3 regions of the Kitasatospora sp. MY 5-36 genome follow, and region 1 is predicted to be linked to each of the others. Evidence: riboswitches for the same ligand, from Rfam matches in the RefSeq annotation. Region 1 holds a riboswitch; each other region holds the start of a gene.
What was found. Region 1 has a riboswitch for cyclic di-AMP ahead of AE652_RS17350 (LysM peptidoglycan-binding domain-containing M23 family metallopeptidase). Riboswitches for the same ligand answer to the same signal wherever they lie in the genome.
Positions count from the first base shown of each region.

Region 1 (5,527 bases):
CTCACCCACCTCGCCGACGACCACGCCGAGGCGCTCGACGTCCTCACCCGGCTGCTCGACCCGGCCGTGCTCGCCCACGCCCCGGAGGTCCGCCCGCTCGCCCTGGACCGCCACGGCCTGGTGCTGCGCCTGGACCACTCGCACGGCCACCGCGACGTCCGCCTGGTCTTCCCCGAACCCGCCCGGGACACCGACGACTTCGGCCACCGGATGCACGAGCTGCTGGCCGCCGCCCAGTACGGCCTGCCGGTCCACCGGCGCTGAACCCGGGCCCGCCCGGCGCGAACGCCCGGGCCCGCCGGCCACCGCGGCCCCGGCCCGGTCACCGCTCGACCGCGTCCTCCAGCACCACCCGCCCGATCCGCGCGTACAGCCCGGGCCGCCACCGGCGCACCGCGAGCGCCAGCCCGATCCCGCCCGCGAACACCCCGATCACCAGGTACGGGATCAGCCGGAACAGCAGCGTGTGCGCCGCCTCCCCCGCCGCGGCGTCCCGATTGAGCACCAGCAGCACCACCACCCCGGCCATCGCCACCCCGCCCGCCAGCGGCGCGGCCAGCGTCCGGAACCAGTGCGCCGTCTCCGGGTGCCGTCCGCGCACGTGGAAGTACCCGACCACGGCGAAGGAGCAGAGCGTCTGCACGACCAGGATCGCCATCGTCCCGAGCAGCGCCAGCAGCGTGTACAGGTGCGCGTACGGGTCCATGCCGGCCGCCAGGAACCCCGCCACCAGCCCCACCGCGATGACCGACTGCGTCACCGAGGCGACGTGCGGCGAGCCGTGCCGCGGATGGGTGCGGCCGAGCGCCGGGTGCAGCAGCCCCTCCCGCCCGATCGCGTACAGGTACCGGGCCGCGCACTGGTGGAAGGCCATCGCGCAGGCGAACGAGCCGGTGACGACCAGCCATTGGAAGACCTTCACCGCCCAGGCCCCCAGGTGCGCGGCGAGCTGGTCGAAGAACAGGCTGTTGCCGTCCTTGCCCGGCACCGCGCCGCCCGCCACCGCGACCGCCCGCTCGACGCCGTTGCCGGACACGATCATCCAGGACACGAAGACGTAGAGCAGCCCGACCCCGATCACGGAGATCAGCGTGGCCCGCGGCACCACCCGCTTCGGGTCTCGGGACTCCTCGCCGTACATCGCGGTGGACTCGAAGCCCACCCAGGACCAGAACGCGAAGAACAGTCCGAGACCGGCCGCCGAAGTCCCCGAACTCCCCACCCCCTTCAGCGCGTTCAGCGGGTTCAGGGTCCCGGCCGCGAGCCCGTCCGGCCCGCCGCCGGAGAGCAGCACCGCCAGTGAGACCGCCGACAGGACGCCGATCTCCAGCACCAGCGCGACCCCGAGCACCCTGGCCGTCAGATGCAGGTCGAACCAGCCCATCACCCCGATCACCGCCGCCCCGAACAGCGCGTACCAGCCCCAGCCGACGTCCACCCCCAGCTGTGAACGGACCAGCCCGCGCAGCGAGTACGCGAAGAAGCCGAGGGCCGCGGCCTCGGTGACGACGTACGCGAGCACCGCGAGCAGCCCCGAGGCCATCCCCGCCACCCGCCCCAGCCCGTGCGAGACGTAGCCGTAGAACGCGCCGGCCGCGGTGATGTGCCGGGCCATCGCCACGTAGCCGACCGAGAACACCGTCAGCACCACGGTCGCCACGATGTACGCGGCGGGCGCGCCCGCGCCGTTGCCCTGACCGACGATGATCGGCAGGTTGCCGGTCATCGCGGTGATCGGGGCGGCGGTGGCGAGCGCCATGAACACCACGCCGACCAGGCCGACCGAGTCCGCCTTCAGCCGGTCGACCCCGCCCGCCCCGGGCCGCTCCCGCCCGGCCGTCTCCCCCGCCACGCCCCCGCTGCGGACCGCCATCCGGCCTCCTCGCCTCCCGGCCCGCCCGACCGCCGGACCGGCCGGGCGCTGACCGTCCGCCAGCATGGCGCCCGCGGGCGCCCGGAGATCCCGGCGACCCCCCTGCGGGACACCGGAGTTGACGCTTCGTTCGATCGCTCGAACACCCCGGCGGGCCCGGGAACGAAAGCGGCCGGCCCGGCCGCACGAGGAGGTCCTCATGCGGCCGGGCCGGCCTGGGCGTGTCCCGCGCCCATGTCCGCCGTGCGGCGATCACCCGGTCGAGCGGTCACCCGACATGACCATCCCGGGCGATCGGTTCGCCCGCAGCGGCGGTGGTTCCTGGTACCCCGGAGCTCTCGGGGTCAGAGCGCGACGCCGTGCGCGCGCAGGTAGGCGACCGGGTTGATGTCCGAGCCGTACTCCGAGCCGTTGCGGATCTCGAAGTGCAGGTGCGGGCCGGTCACGTTGCCGGTGGCGCCGGAGAGGCCGATCTGCTGGCCGGCGGTGACGGTCTGACCGATCCTCACGCCGATCGAGGAGAGGTGCGCGTACTCGGCGTAGTGGCCGTCGGCGAGCCTGATCTCGACCTCGTTGCCGTAGGCGCCGCCGTTGCCGGCCTTGACCACGACACCGTTGGCGACGGCGCGCAGCGGGGTGCCGGTGGAGGCGACGAAGTCCTGGCCGGTGTGGTGGCCGGAGGCCCACATCGAGCCGGCCACGCCGTAGGCGGTGCCGAGCCGCGGGCTCGCCAGCGGGGCGACGAAGCCGGAGGTGGCGGCGGCGACCGGAGTGGCGGTCACGGCCTGGGCCGGAACGGCGACCTGGAGCTGGGTCTCGAGCTGCGCGGAGGGCTTGGCGGCCTCGGTCTGCACCTGGACCTGGGCCTGCGGCTTGGCGGCCTGGGTCGCCGGAGCGGACGGCTTGGCGGGCTTGGCCGGGGCGGCGGGCTTCGCCGGGGCGGCGTCGGCGGCCGGGGCGGCGTGGCCGGACAGCGCGAGCTGCTGGCCCGGGAAGATCAGGTTCGGGTTGGCGCCGACGACCGAGCGGTTCTGCTCGTACAGCGCGTGCCAGCCGCCCTCGACGTTCTTGGCGTCGGCGATCTTGGACAGGGTGTCACCGCTGACGACGCGGTAGCTCTCCTGCGTGGCCTGGGCGGCCGGAGCGGCGGCCTGCGTGGCCTGCTTGGCCTCGGTGGAGGCGGCGACCGGAGCGGCCGGGGTGTGGGCCTGGGCGCTCATCGCGGTGACGAGCGGGAGGGCGAAGGACACACCGGTGACGGCGGTGGCGATGCCGATGCGGGCGGCGCGGGGCAGGGCGATACGACGAGCCTGTGCAGGCATGGAATTTTCCTCTCCGACGCCTGCGAGGTGAGCTGTCGGGTTCGGGCTGGAGTTGCCCGGCCGCTTGCGCGGCTTCACCCCAAGCCGGTCCTGGACGCCCGCGCCCTGAGGCGCGAACTCCGGTCCGGCGACTTACCTGTGGGTCCCCCGCTCCTGCCGTACAGAGTTCGTTTCGAACCACCGGGCAGCGGCAGGACTCGGCGTTCCACCCGGCGGATCCGTCCGGACTGGCCGGGCGGTCGCTGAACTAAAACCCATCCGTTCGGGTGAAGCAATGTCGATCTCTTGAAACGGCAACGATCCCCCCTGTCCCAGTGACCCTCCGCAGGCCCGGGCCCACGGTGCGTACACAACCCATTCACCGCCCGCCACTGATCCACGACCCTGCGCCGAGATCGGCCACGCCGCGCACCCGTCCGCTCACGCACCGCCAGCCGCCAACACACCCACCGGTGACCCTTGTCACGTGCGCCTCGGCAGCGCAGGATTCGCCCGTGGCCACCTCCGAGGCCGGCACCCTGCGCCTGGGCACCGCGCAGGGTCGCTGGGTACTAATGGCGACGGTGCTCGGCTCCAGCATGGCGATGCTGGACGGCACCGTGGTGAACGTCGCGCTGCCCCGGATCGGCGCCGACCTCGGCGCCTCCCTCGCGTCCCTGCAATGGACCCTGAACGCCTATCTGCTCACCCTGGCGGGCCTGATCCTGCTCGGCGGCGCGCTCGGCGACCGCTACGGGCGGCGCAAGGTCTTCCTGATCGGCGTGGTCTGGTTCGCCGTCGCCTCCGCGGCCTGCGCCGCCGCGCCGAACATCCACGTGCTGATCGCCGCCCGCGCCGTCCAGGGCATCGGCGGGGCACTGCTCACCCCCGGTTCGCTCGCCATGCTCCAGGCCGTCTTCCACCCTGACGACCGCTCGGCGGCGGTCGGGCTCTGGTCCGGCCTCGGCGGGGTGTCGGCGGCGGTCGGCCCCTTCCTCGGCGGCTGGCTGGTGGACGGCCCCGGCTGGCGCTGGATCTTCCTGCTGAACCTGCCGCTCGCCGCCGCCGTGATCGCGGTCACCACCCGGTCGGTGCCGGAGAGCCGGGACGAGGGCGCCTCCGGCCGCTTCGACGTCCTCGGCGCCGTGCTCGCCGCCCTCGCCCTCGGCGCGATCACCTACGCGCTGACGGCGGCCGGCGAGGGCCTGTCCCCCGCCGTCTGGGTCAGCGGGGTGCTCGGAGTGGCGCTCGGCGTCGCCTTCGTGGCGGTCGAGCGCCGCGCGCCCGATCCGATGCTGCCGCTCGGACTGTTCTCCTCCCGGCTGTTCACCGCCGTGAACCTGGTCACCCTGTGCGTGTACGCGGCGTTCAGCGGCGTCTTCTTCCTGCTGGTGGTGCAGCTCCAGATCGTGTCCGGCTTCTCGCCGCTGGTCTCGGGCTTCGCGCTGGTGCCGATCACCGTGCTGATGCTGCTGCTGTCCGCGCGCGCCGGGCGGCTCGGCAAGCGGATCGGCCCGCGCATCCCGCTGACCGTCGGCCCCCTGCTGTGCGCCGCCGGGGTGCTGCTGATGCTGCGCGTCGGCCCGGACTCCTCCTACTGGGTGGACGTGCTGCCCGCCGTCACGGTGATGGGCTGCGGCATGACGCTGCTGGTCGCACCGCTGACGGCGACCGTGCTGGCCGCCGTCGAGGTCCGGCACGCGGGCATCGCCAGCGGGGTCAACAACGCCGCCGCCCGCGCGGCCGGCCTGCTCGCGGTCGCCGCCCTGCCGGCGCTGGCCGGGCTGAGCGGCGACGCCTACCGGGTGCCCTCCTCGGTCGACTCCGCCTTCCACACCGCGATGCTGATCTGCGCGGGCCTGCTGGCCGCCGGCGGGCTGATCGCCCTCGCGACCGTACGGGGCAACGTGCTCGCCGCCGACGACCAGCAGGTGGCCGAGCCGAACTGCGACTGGCCGTGCGGCACCACCACCCCGCCGCTGGACCCGGGCCACGTCCCCACGACGCGCGAGGGCCCCGCCACCGGTCCGGCGGCGGGGCCCTCGGCTCAGGGCTGACGAGACGTCAGAGGATGTCGCCGGGCGCGTACTTGGCGGCCTCCGGGTAGGCGGCCGCGACGGCCTCCACCTGGCGGACCACCTCGGCGACCTGGGCGCCGGCCGCGCCGGTGAAGGACAGCCGGTCGGCGAGCAGCGCGTCCAGCGCGGCCCGGTCCAGCGGGATCCGCTCGTCGGCGGCCAGCCGGTCCAGCAGCTCGTTCTCCCGGGCGCCCGCGCGCATCGCCAGCGCGGAGGCGACGGCGTGCTCCTTGATGACCTCGTGCCCGGTCTCCCGGCCGACGCCTGCGCGCACC
Region 1 is NZ_LFVW01000238.1:2,604-8,130, forward strand. It holds gene AE652_RS17340 (DUF2470 domain-containing protein) at 1-264, shown strand, start outside; gene AE652_RS17345 (APC family permease) at 323-1,873, opposite strand; gene AE652_RS17350 (LysM peptidoglycan-binding domain-containing M23 family metallopeptidase) at 2,218-3,195, opposite strand; cyclic di-AMP (ydaO/yuaA leader) riboswitch at 3,198-3,398, opposite strand; gene AE652_RS17355 (MFS transporter) at 3,750-5,231, shown strand; gene purB (adenylosuccinate lyase) at 5,239-5,527, opposite strand, start outside.

Region 2 (5,527 bases), on a different contig from region 1:
GCCGGGCGCTTGCCCGGGGTCGGGGCGGCCGGGCAGCCGGGGACCGGGTCGGGGGCCTCGGCGAGCTGTTCGGCGGTCAGCGGCCGTCCGGCCAGCACCTCGGCCGGGACGGCGCCCCAGCGCTGCTCGTACCGCTGCTCCGCGCAGACCCGGGCCTGGCCCGTGCCGTACAGCGGGTTGAGCCCCGCGGCCGGGCCGAGCAGGAAGACCAGGGTGTTGAGGGCGATCAGGGCGTAGCTGACCACGGGGGCGGTCGCCGCCGGGCGGCCGCCCCGGGCGGCGGTGTGGTCGGGGACCGCGAGCGCCATGCGGCCAAGCATCCCTCCGGGCGCCGCAGGTGACACGGCGGTTTACGGCAGGTGGACTAGCCCGGGTGTTCAGGCAACCGGTGGTCGCGACGGTTGCCCCAGGCAATAGGCTTGGGGCGGGCATTCCCGCCTCCCGCCGCCGACGCCGGGGCTCCGGGGGGAGCGCCTGCCCCACCCAGGGACCACCCGAGAGGACCCCCGATGACCGTCCCCGCTCTGACCGCCGAGACGCGCTGGCGCTGCACCCTGTGCGGCAACCTCACCCGCTTCGACGTGACCCGCACCGCGCGGGTGACCGAGTTCCTGCACTTCGACCTGGCCGGCGAGTCCAAGGTCGAGGAGACCGAGGTGCTGAGCGAGACCGTCGAGTCGGTGCGCTGCCGCTGGTGCAACGCGGTGGACCAGGTCGAGCTGGTGGCTCGTCCGGGCGCCGAGGAGACGCAGGCCCCCGCCGACCAGGGCTGATCCCCGCCGCGGCGGCGGGGTGGGTGCGCGGCGCACCCGCCCGCGCCGCACGGGACAATACAGAACAGGACGCACGGAGCGTGCCGACGGGGGGCGGCCGCGGCCGTGCCCCGCTGGACCAGGATCGGAGCCGAGGACGTGGTGGACGCAGCGAAGGAGCCCGGCGCAGCCCAGGGGCTTCAGCCCGCTGCGGCCGAGGCCCCGGCCGAGGCTGCCGGGACGGCGGACGGCGCCTCCGGGTCCGCGGCGGAGCGCGCCGTCGAGAAGCTCGACCGGCCGCTGCCCGAGGGCGTGCGCCGTCGGGTGGTCGGCCTGGCCTCGGACGCGCTCGGCGGGGTGCCGTCGGCCGAGCTCCCGCAGAGCCTGCGTCAGTACGTCAAGTTCACCCCGGCGCGGCGGGCCAAGTACGCGGCCACCGCGCTGGCGGCGGCGCTGGAGGCGGAGCCGGCCTTCCGGGTGCGGATAGCGGAGCGGCTGCGTCTCGGGCAGCCGGACCTGGTGAAGGCGCTGGAGTCGGGCACCGTCCCGAGCGCGGCCGATCCGATGGACGTCGCGGCCGCCGCCTACCTGGTGCGTTCGACGGGCTGGAGCCGACTGGTGGCCGAGGCCGGCGAGGAGGCCGAGCGGGCCGGTGCCGAGGACGCGGCCGCGGAGGCGGTCCGGCTGGTGGAGAAGCTGCAGGCCGAGCTGGCCGAGGTGCGGGCCTCCGCGCGGGCGGACGCGGACCGGCAGCGGGCCGAGTCCGACGGCGTCCGCAGGGAGGCCGAGTCGCTGCGCAAGAGGGTGCGGTCGCTGGAGAGCGACACCCGCCGGGCGCAGGCCGAGACCCGCCGGGTGGCCGGCGAGCTGGACGCGCTGAAGGCGCAGGCCGCGGCCGAGCGCGGCGCGGCCGAGAGCGAGGCGCGCCGGCTCCGGCACCGGGTCCTGGAGCTGGAGAACGCGGCCGAGCAGGGCCGCCGTTCGGCCCGCGAGGGGCGCAGCGTCGAGGACATGCGGCTGCGGCTGCTGCTGGACACCGTGCTGCAGTCGGCCCAGGGGCTCCAGCGGGAGCTGGCGCTGCCGGTCGCCCAGATCCGCCCGGCGGACCTGGTGGAGGCGGTGGTGCCGGGGGCGGCCTCGCCGCACGACGTGGCCCGGCGCGGGCTGGCCGAGGACGATCCGGCGCTGCTGGACCAGCTGCTGGCGATCCCCCAGGTGCACCTGGTGGTGGACGGCTACAACGTGACCAAGACCGGCTATCCGACGCTGCCGCTGGAGCAGCAGCGGATCCGGCTGCTGGGCGGGCTGGCGATGCTGGCCCAGCGGACCCAGGCGGAGGTCACCTGCGTGTTCGACGGGCAGGACCTGGACGTCCCGGTGATCATGGCGCCACCGCGCGGGGTCCGGGTGCGGTTCAGCCGGACCGGGGAGACGGCCGACGAGCTGATCCGCCGTCTGGTGCGGGCCGAGCCGCAGGGCCGTCCGGTGGTGGTGGTGTCCACCGACCGGGAGGTCGCGGAGGGCGTGCGGAAGGCGGGCGCGCGCCCCGTGGCGTCGGTGCTGCTGCTGAACCGGCTGGCCCGGCCCTGAACCCGGGGAGGTTCGCATGATGCCTGGTCAGGGCCTGTTTCGGAGCATTGTGCGAGTCCGGTGAAGTCAGTGTGGGGACCGGAGTTCACGCCTTCGGGGGAGTGGCAAAACGGATAGATCTTCACTAGGGTCTGGCGTCAAACCTATTTTCCGGAATCTCATCCCATCAGGTGAGCCCGTTGGAAGAAGGAGCCGGTCCCTTGGCCTCCCACCGCCGTCCCAAGCAGCCGAGCCGCGCACGGATCTCCGTGCTCACCGCGGCCGCTGCGACCGCGGTCGCCCTCTCCGCCCAGGTGGCCGCGCACGCCGCGCCGCAGCCGAACAAGACGGACGTCAAGGCGCAGATCGACCAGCTCCAGGAGGAGCAGGAGCAGGCGGCCGAGAAGTACAACGGCGCCAAGGAGCGGGCCGACCAGCTGCGCAAGCAGGCCGACCAGCTGCAGGACCAGGTGGCCCGCGGCCAGGAGCAGATGACCCAGCTCCAGGGCGGCCTCGCCGAGGTGGCGGGCGAGCAGTACCGCAGCGGCGGCATCGACCCGTCCGTCCAGCTGATGCTCTCCTCGGACCCGTCCGGCTACCTGGACAAGGCCTCCACCGTCCAGCAGGCCAGCACCAGTCAGGCCGAGGCGCTCAAGGGGCTGCTGGACCAGCAGCGCCGGCTGGACCAGGAGAAGACCGAGGCGGCCGCCGTGCTCGCCTCGCTGGACACCACCACCAAGGACCTGAACCAGGCCAAGTCGGACGTCAACACCAAGCTGAAGGCCGCCCAGGACCTGCTGAACTCGCTGAGCTCCGCCGACCGCGCCGCGCTGCGGGCCCAGCAGGCGCAGGACGACCGCGCCTCGCGCGGCAGCGACCGGGTCGACCTCGGCAGCCTGCCGCCGGCCAGCGGCTACGCGGCCACGGCGCTGGCCAAGGCGATGAGCAAGCAGGGCTCGCCGTACGTGTGGGGCGCCACCGGGTCGACCACCTTCGACTGCTCGGGCCTGATGGTCTGGGCGTACGGGCAGGCGGGCGTCTCGCTGCCGCGCACCTCGCAGGAGCAGGGCCACTACGGCACCCGGATCCCCTCGCTGGACCAGGCCCAGCCGGGCGACCTGGTGATCTACGGCCCCGACATGCACCACGTCGGGATGTACATCGGCAACGGCATGGTGGTCCACGCGCCGCACACCGGCGACGTGGTGAAGGTGATGAAGGCCGACGCGATGTCGATCAACACCATCCGCCGGGTCTGACGGACCGACACGCCCGGGGGGCTCCCGCGGGGGCCTGTGAAAAGCGCCACCCCCGTTCGGGGTGGCGTTTCGGGTTTCCGGCCCTTCGACGACCACATGGTGAGAACCGATCAGCCTTGTGTGCGTCAATGGTCACCATCGGTCATTTTCACAAAGGAACTTGGGTAATCTTCTGTCTTTTTTCTGACAAGGATTTGAACCGATCACGGTTCAGTTACTAGGGTCATGCTCCGAACCACCGCACTGTCGATCGCCCAGCCAGGGTGGCGGCGGTGGTTACCGTCGAGTTCGCAAGGCAGCGGGACAGGTCGAAGCGACTGTCCGACAGGGGAGCCCAGTGGTAGGGGGCGCTGCGGAGCGGAGCCGGGGAACCACGTTCCTCCGGGGTGAATCGGCGCCAGGTCGGCCGGTGGAACGGCCGTGAGGCGTCGTAGGGCATGCTTCCGGCCCGAACCCGTCAGCTCACCCGGTAGGCGGCCGTAGGAAGAAGGAGTCCGCCTTCGTGGCGTCCCATCGTCGTCCCAAGCCCGCCGGCCGCGCCCGGGTCTCGATCCTGACCGGCGTCGCCGCCGCAGCCGTCGTCCTCTCCGCGCAGGGTGCCCACGCGGACCCGCAGCCGACCAAGGAACAGGTCAAGGGGCAGGTCGACCAGCTCAACGAGCAGGCCGAGGTCGCGACCGAGAACTACAACGCCGCCCAGGCCAAGCAGCAGGACCTGGAGAAGCAGGTCTCCGGCCTGCAGGACCAGGTGGCCCGTCAGCAGGCCCAGGTCACCGAGCTCCAGGGCGGCCTCGCCGAGATCGCCGGCGAGCAGTACCGCAACGGGGGGATATCCCCCACCGTCCAGCTGATGTTCTCCTCCAGCCCGGACAGCTTCCTCAGCCAGGCCGACGCGCTGAACCAGGCCGGCAGCACCCAGAAGGGTCAGCTGAAGGAGCTCCAGGAGCAGCAGCGCAAGCTCGACCAGGACCGCAACGAGGCCCAGGGCAAGCTCGCCGAGCTGGAGTCGACCACCCAGCAGCTGAAGGCCTCCAAGGACGAGGTCCAGGGCAAGCTGAAGGCGGCCCAGGACCTGCTCAACACGCTGACCGAGCAGGACCGCCAGGCGCTGCGCCAGGCCGAGGAGAAGGCCGCCGCCGAGGCCAAGGCCAAGGCCGACGCCGCCCAGGCCCAGCAGCAGCAGGCCGACCGCGCCTCCCGCGACAACAGCCGCGGCAGCCTCTCGGCCCCCACGACCACCGCTCCGGTGAACGTGGCCCCCGGCAGCTCGCGCGGTGCCGCCGCGCTGTCCGCCGCCGCCTCCAAGATCGGCAGCCCGTACGTCTGGGGCGCCACCGGCCCGGGCTCCTTCGACTGCTCCGGTCTGATGGTCTGGGCGTACAACCAGGCCGGCGTGTCGCTGCCGCGCACCTCGCAGGCGCAGGCCTCGGCCGGCACCCGGCTCGGGACGGACCTCTCCAAGGCCCAGCCCGGCGACCTGCTGATCTTCTACACCGACGCCCACCACGTCGGCATCTACGCCGGCAACGGCCAGGTGCTGCACGCCCCCAAGCCGGGCGCGTCGGTGCGCTACGAGGCGGTCACCAACATGCCGCTGACCGGCATCGTGCGGGTCTGATCCCCGCTCGGACGTCTCCAGGCCCGGTCTCCCCCAGGGGAGGCCGGGCCTGCGGCTTTTCCGGCGGCTCGATCTGATGTCCGATTGGGGAGTGAATATTCGGGTTGGGAGGGGTTTGGACTCGCTTGCCCGGACTCGCTAACGTCTGCCACCGGACTCCCGCTCGACGGCCGCCCGTCCCGGTGCGGCGGCGGGGGCCGCGCCGCAGGATTGGAGCCGCTGCCGCCATGCCCGTGCACCGCCGTTCCCAACTGCTCACCCGGGCGCTGGTGCTGACCGCGGCCGCCGCCACCGCGTTGGGCGCGGCCACCGGAGGCAGCGCCCAGGCG
Region 2 is NZ_LFVW01000201.1:978-6,504, reverse strand. It holds gene AE652_RS14825 (rhomboid family intramembrane serine protease) at 1-308, opposite strand, end outside; gene AE652_RS14820 (hypothetical protein) at 510-773, shown strand; gene AE652_RS14815 (NYN domain-containing protein) at 912-2,342, shown strand; gene AE652_RS14810 (C40 family peptidase) at 2,543-3,580, shown strand; cyclic di-AMP (ydaO/yuaA leader) riboswitch at 3,919-4,072, shown strand; gene AE652_RS14805 (NlpC/P60 family protein) at 4,083-5,198, shown strand; gene AE652_RS14800 (C40 family peptidase) at 5,426-5,527, shown strand, end outside.
Region 2: it holds a riboswitch for cyclic di-AMP, as region 1 does, so the genes downstream of both, AE652_RS14805 (NlpC/P60 family protein) here and AE652_RS17350 (LysM peptidoglycan-binding domain-containing M23 family metallopeptidase) in region 1, are expected to answer to the same signal.

Region 3 (5,527 bases), on a different contig from region 1:
AGGTCGGCGACCAGCAGGCGGATCGAGTTGGTGCCGCAGTCGATCGCGGCCACCCGGGTCGCGCTCACTCGGACTCCCGCTCCGCCGCGGCGTCCTCGGCGGCCCGCTTCTTCGCGGCGCGCTCGGCGGCCTTCTGCTGCTTGGCGGCGATCACGGCCTCGTGGTCCTGCTCCTTGGCGCGGTTGCGGGCGACCCGCTCACCGGCCGCCTCGACCTCGGCCGGGGAGACGCACGGGCCCTTGGCCCACCAGTCCTCCAGCATGCCGATCGCCTCGTCGCCGAGCGGGTTGACGCCCTCGCCGGCCGCCAGCGAGTGGCCGACCAGCACGTGCAGGCACTTCACCCGGTCCGGCATGCCGCCGGCGCTCGGGAAGCCCTCCAGCACCTCGATCGCGTCGCGCCGGGCGATGTAGTCCTCGTGCGCCTTCTGGTAGGCGGCGGCCAGCTCCGGGTCCTCGGCGAGCCGGGCGCTCTGGTCCTTCATCACGCCCTCCGCCTCCAGGGTGCCGATCAGCGAGGCGGCCTTGGGGCAGGTCAGGTAGTAGAGCGTGGGGAACGGCGTGCCGTCCGGCAGCCGGGGAGCCGTCTCCACGACGTCCGGGTTGCCGCAGGGGCAGCGGTGCGCCACGCCGCGCAGGCCGCGCGGCACCCGGCCGAGCTGGGCGGCGATGGCCGCGACGTCGGCGTCGGAGACGGTGGGGTGGTTCTCAGTGGTCATGGGGGGAGGTGTCTCCAACGGGGGACGGTGGGAGGGGAAGGGGGGTGGAGGGGGGGGGGGGGGGGGGGGGGGGGGGGGGGCCGCCGCGGCGGTGTCGGCGGCGTCCACCGAGTCCCAGATGCTGGCGTACCAGGGCTTGGCGGCCTTCGCCTGGCCGGCGGCGCCGCCGGGCGCCGCGTTCGGCCCGGAGGCGGCCCCGCCCGCGGACGAGGAGGTCCTGGCGGAGGCCTGGCCGGCCGGGTCCACCGCGATGTACGGGGTCTCCCCCGGCACCGCGTAGTGCAGCCGGGCGCGGGCCTGCGCCTTGACGTACTCCGGGTCCTGCCAGCGGGCCTTCTCCCGGCGCAGCTGCTCGACCTGCTGGCGCGCGTGGTCGGCCTTCGCCCGCTGGGCGGAGATCTCGGCGCGCTGGGAGATGAACTGCCGCGTCGGGTAGGCGAGGATCGCCACCAGCGAGCAGAGCACCAGGACGAGGACGGTCGCCCGGCTCGTGAACCGGGGCCGGGCCGCCAAGCCCGGGATCCTCCAGCCAGCCATCTCCCGTATCCCCTCCTGGTCGCGACGGTGCCCCGCCGTCCACCCTACGGGGTGAACGGCGGGGCACCGGTCAGGCGTGCGCTACCGGGAGCGCTCAGCCCTCGTGGCGGAAGCGCGGGAAGGCGCCGCGGCCGGCGTACTCGGCGGCGTCGTCGAGGATCTCCTCGATGCGCAGCAGCTGGTTGTACTTGGCGACGCGCTCGGAGCGGGCCGGGGCACCGGTCTTGATCTGGCCGCAGTTGGTGGCGACGGCCAGGTCGGCGATGGTGACGTCCTCGGTCTCGCCGGAGCGGTGCGACATCATGCAGCGGTAGCCGTTGCGCTGGGCCAGCTCGACGGCGTCCAGGGTCTCGGTCAGCGAACCGATCTGGTTCACCTTCACCAGCAGCGCGTTGGCGGTGCCGGTCTCGATGCCGCGGGCCAGACGGGCCGGGTTGGTGACGAACAGGTCGTCGCCGACCAGCTGGACCTTGTCGCCCAGCTTGTCGGTCATGGCCTTCCAGCCGGCCCAGTCCGACTCGTCCAGCGGGTCCTCGATGGAGACCAGCGGGTAGGCGGCGACCAGCTCGGCGTAGTACTCGATGAGCTCGGCGGCGGTGAGGTCCTTGCCCTCGAACCGGTAGGCGCCGTCCTCGTAGAACTCGGAGGAGGCGACGTCCAGGGCCAGCGCGACGTCACGGCCGGGCACGTAGCCGGCCTTCTCGATGGCCTCGACGATGAGGTCCAGGGCCTCGCGGTTGGAGTCCAGGTTCGGGGCGAAGCCGCCCTCGTCGCCCAGACCGGTGGACAGGCCGCGCTCCTTCAGCACGCCCTTGAGCGTGTGGTAGACCTCGACGCCCCAGCGGACGGCCTCGGAGAAGGACTCCGCGCCGATCGGGGCGATCATGAACTCCTGGATGTCGACGTTGGAGTCCGCGTGCGACCCGCCGTTGAGGATGTTCATCATCGGGACCGGCAGGACGTGCGCGTTCGGGCCGCCCAGGTAGCGGAACAGCGGCAGGTCGCTGGCCTCGGAGGCGGCGTGCGCGACGGCCAGCGAGACGCCCAGGATGGCGTTGGCGCCGAGCGAGGACTTGTCCGGGGTGGCGTCCAGGTCCAGCATGGCCTGGTCGATCAGGCGCTGCTCGGTGGCGTCGTAGCCGACCAGCTCCGGGCCGATCTGCTCGATGACGGCCAGGACGGCCTTCTCGACGCCCTTGCCGAAGTAGCGGTTCTTGTCGCCGTCGCGCAGCTCCAGCGCCTCGAAGGCACCGGTGGAGGCACCCGACGGGACAGCGGCACGACCCGTGCTGCCGTCGTCGAGGCCGACCTCGACCTCGACCGTGGGGTTGCCGCGGGAGTCGAGGATCTCACGGGCTACGACGACATCGATGGACGGCACGAGGCATCTCCTTGCGAGAGCAGGGTCCGGTCTGACGGTGGTGCTGCCAGCAGGACGATTGCGGAGTCGTTACGACCAGAGCCTAACCGCCCGGGCTGCCGTGGCCGCGTCGGCCTCGGTCCCGTCTCACCGTGTGGCCCTGCTACCCACCGGTAGTTCACCTGCTTGTCCCAGCTTGTCCCACCGGAGCGGGCGAATGCGGACGAAGGGGACCGGTAGGACCGGCCCCCTTCGGACGGCGGGGTGGAGCGGCGTCGGTGTCGAGCGCTCCGGCGCGGCGGCGGGCGCCCCCGGCGGCGGGTGCTCCCCGCTTCGGGGCACCACCGGCCGCGGGGCGCTGCCGGCCGCGGGCGGTCCCGGCGTCGGGTGGGGCGGCTCAGCCGAGGTGCAGCACCTGGCCGGGCATGATCAGGTTCGGGTCGCCGCCGACGGTGGAGTGGTTCTGCTCGTACAGCGCGCTCCAGCCGCCGGACACGCCCTGCGCGGCGGCGATGGTCGACAGGGTGTCACCGGCACGGACGGTGTAGTCGTGGCCGGCGGCCTGCGGGGCCTGCTGCGCGGCGCGCGGGGCGTACTGCGGCTGGGCGGCGGCCTGGCCGGCGTACTGCTGGTAGATGCTCTGGTGGCTGGTCCAGTACCAGCCGCCGTTGTTCTGGTACCAGTACACCTTGGCGTCGGCGTCCCAGCCGGCCTTGCCGGAGAAGCCCGGGGTCTGCGGCTGCGCCTGCTGCTGCGGGGCGACCTGCTGGACCGGCTGCGCGGCGGGCTTCTGGGCCGGCTTCTGGGCGGCGGGCTTCTGCGCGACCGGCTTCTCGGCCGGCTTGGCGGCGGGCTTCGGGGCCTGCTGCTTGGGGGCGGACTGCGGCTTGGCGTCCGAGGAGGTGTCGACCGAGGCCGGGGCACCGCCCTTGGTCAGACCGGCCTTCTGGGAGCAGACCGGCCAGGCGCCCGGACCCTGCGAGGCCAGCACCTTCTCGGCGACCGAGATCTGCTGGGCCTTGCTGGCCTGGTTGGCCTGCGCCGCGTAGGCGGTGCCGCCGTACGCCTTCCAGGTGCTGGACGTGAACTGGAGGCCGCCGTAGAAGCCGTTGCCGGTGTTGATGCTCCAGTTGCCGCCGCTCTCGCACTGGGCGACGGAGTCCCAGGTGGAGGCCGGGGCGGCGGAGGCGCCGGTGGCGGTGAGGAGCGGCATCGCGAGTCCGACGCCGGCCACACCGGCGACGGCGATGGCCTTCTCGGCCTGGGTGCGACGACGGTGACGGCCAGTTCCAACGAACAGCATGAAGAGGTCCCTCTCCGTACGCCTGCGAGGTGAGCTGTCGGGTTCGGACCGGGAGGTGGCCCGGCCGCCGTAAGCGGAAACGATTCCGCTCGGGCGGCTTCACCCCAAGCCGTGGGGAGACGGCAACAAACCTGGTTCCCCCGCCCCTGCCCAGGGTTCTGGTCGGTTTCCCGTGACGCGGCGGGCAGGATTCGGCGTTCCGCGTACGAGGTCCGCAGCTGCGAACTCCAGGGAGAGTAGACAGATCATCAGACCAATCACAAGCTCATATCACCGATATCACACAACAATTACGGCCCGTGTCCGATCGCCTACCAACAGCGGCGTTATGTCCGGATTGATGGGTGTTCACACCCCCGTCGGCGGGCGATCGGCGACCTCCCGTCAGCGTGATCTCAGCAGGTCGGAGGCGTCGAAGAGGCATCCGGAACGGGGTGCGGAGGGGCGTGCGGGGAACGGCTCTCCGGACTGAATTCCACCGGGAGTTCGCGCAGGCCACGCATGATCAGACCACCCCGCCAGCGCAGATTCTCCGGGCTTTCCGCGAGCCGCAGATCGGGCAGCCGGGAAAGCAGCGTGGCCAGCGCGGCACGCCCTTCGAGCCGCGCCAGCGGAGCGCCGATGCAGTAGTGGATGCCGTGCCCGAAGCCCAGGTGGGGGTTGTCCTTCCGGGCCAGGTCCAGGGTGTTCTCCGCCGCGAACCGGGCCGGGTCGCGGTCCGCCGCGGCCAGCACCACCAGCACCGGGTCGCCGACCGGGATGTCCACCCCACCGATGGTCAGCGGACGGGTCGCGAACCGCCAGGTCGCCAGCTCCACCGGCCCGTCGTAGCGCAGGAGTTCCTCGATCCCGGTCTCCAGCAGCGCGCTCTCCCCGCGCACCACCGACTCCTGCAGCAGCCGGCGCTGCTCCGGATTGCGCAGCAGCGCGTAGGTGCCGTTGCCGATCAGGTTCACGGTGGTCTCGAAACCCGCGAACAGGAGGATGAAGGCCATCGCCGCGGCCTCGTTCTCGGTCAGGTGCTCACCGTGGTCGCCGGCCCGGATCAGGCCCGAGATCAGGTCGTCCCCGAGGTCCGCCCGCTTGCGGTGGATCAGCTCCAGCAGGTACGCCCGCATCCGCTTCACCGCCCGCCCCACGCCGCCGCGTTGGCCCCCGCCGTGGCGGATCATCATCCCGGCCCAGTCGCGGAAGTCGTCCTGGTCCTCGGCCGGCACCCCGAGCATGTCGCAGATCGCGTAGATGGGGAGCGGGAACGCGAACTCGTGGATCAGGTCCGCCGAACCGCGCTGCGCGAAGCCGTCGATCAACCGGTCGGTGAGCTGCTGCACCCGCGGCTCGAACTCGGCCACCCGGCGCGGGGTGAACGCCTTCGACACCAGCCGGCGCAACCGGGTGTGGTCCGGCGGGTCGATGTTCAGCAGGTGGGTCATCAGGTCCGCCTGCCGCTCCCCCGGGATGCCCACCCGGCCGGTGCGGTGCGCCTGCCCGCTGTGGTGCGCCGGGTTCTTCGACAGCCGGCTGTCCGCGAGCGCCTGCCGGGCGTCCGCGTACCTGGTCACCAGCCAGGCCTCCACCCCGCTCGGCAGGGTGGTGCGGTGCACCGGGG
Region 3 is NZ_LFVW01000210.1:7,925-13,451, forward strand. It holds gene AE652_RS15535 (Ppx/GppA phosphatase family protein) at 1-68, opposite strand, end outside; gene AE652_RS48175 (DUF501 domain-containing protein) at 65-736, opposite strand; partial or broken gene AE652_RS48185 (septum formation initiator family protein) at 971-1,255, opposite strand; gene eno (phosphopyruvate hydratase) at 1,350-2,636, opposite strand; gene AE652_RS49225 (transglycosylase family protein) at 3,013-3,918, opposite strand; cyclic di-AMP (ydaO/yuaA leader) riboswitch at 3,924-4,092, opposite strand; gene AE652_RS15555 (cytochrome P450) at 4,314-5,527, opposite strand, start outside.
Region 3: it holds a riboswitch for cyclic di-AMP, as region 1 does, so the genes downstream of both, AE652_RS49225 (transglycosylase family protein) here and AE652_RS17350 (LysM peptidoglycan-binding domain-containing M23 family metallopeptidase) in region 1, are expected to answer to the same signal.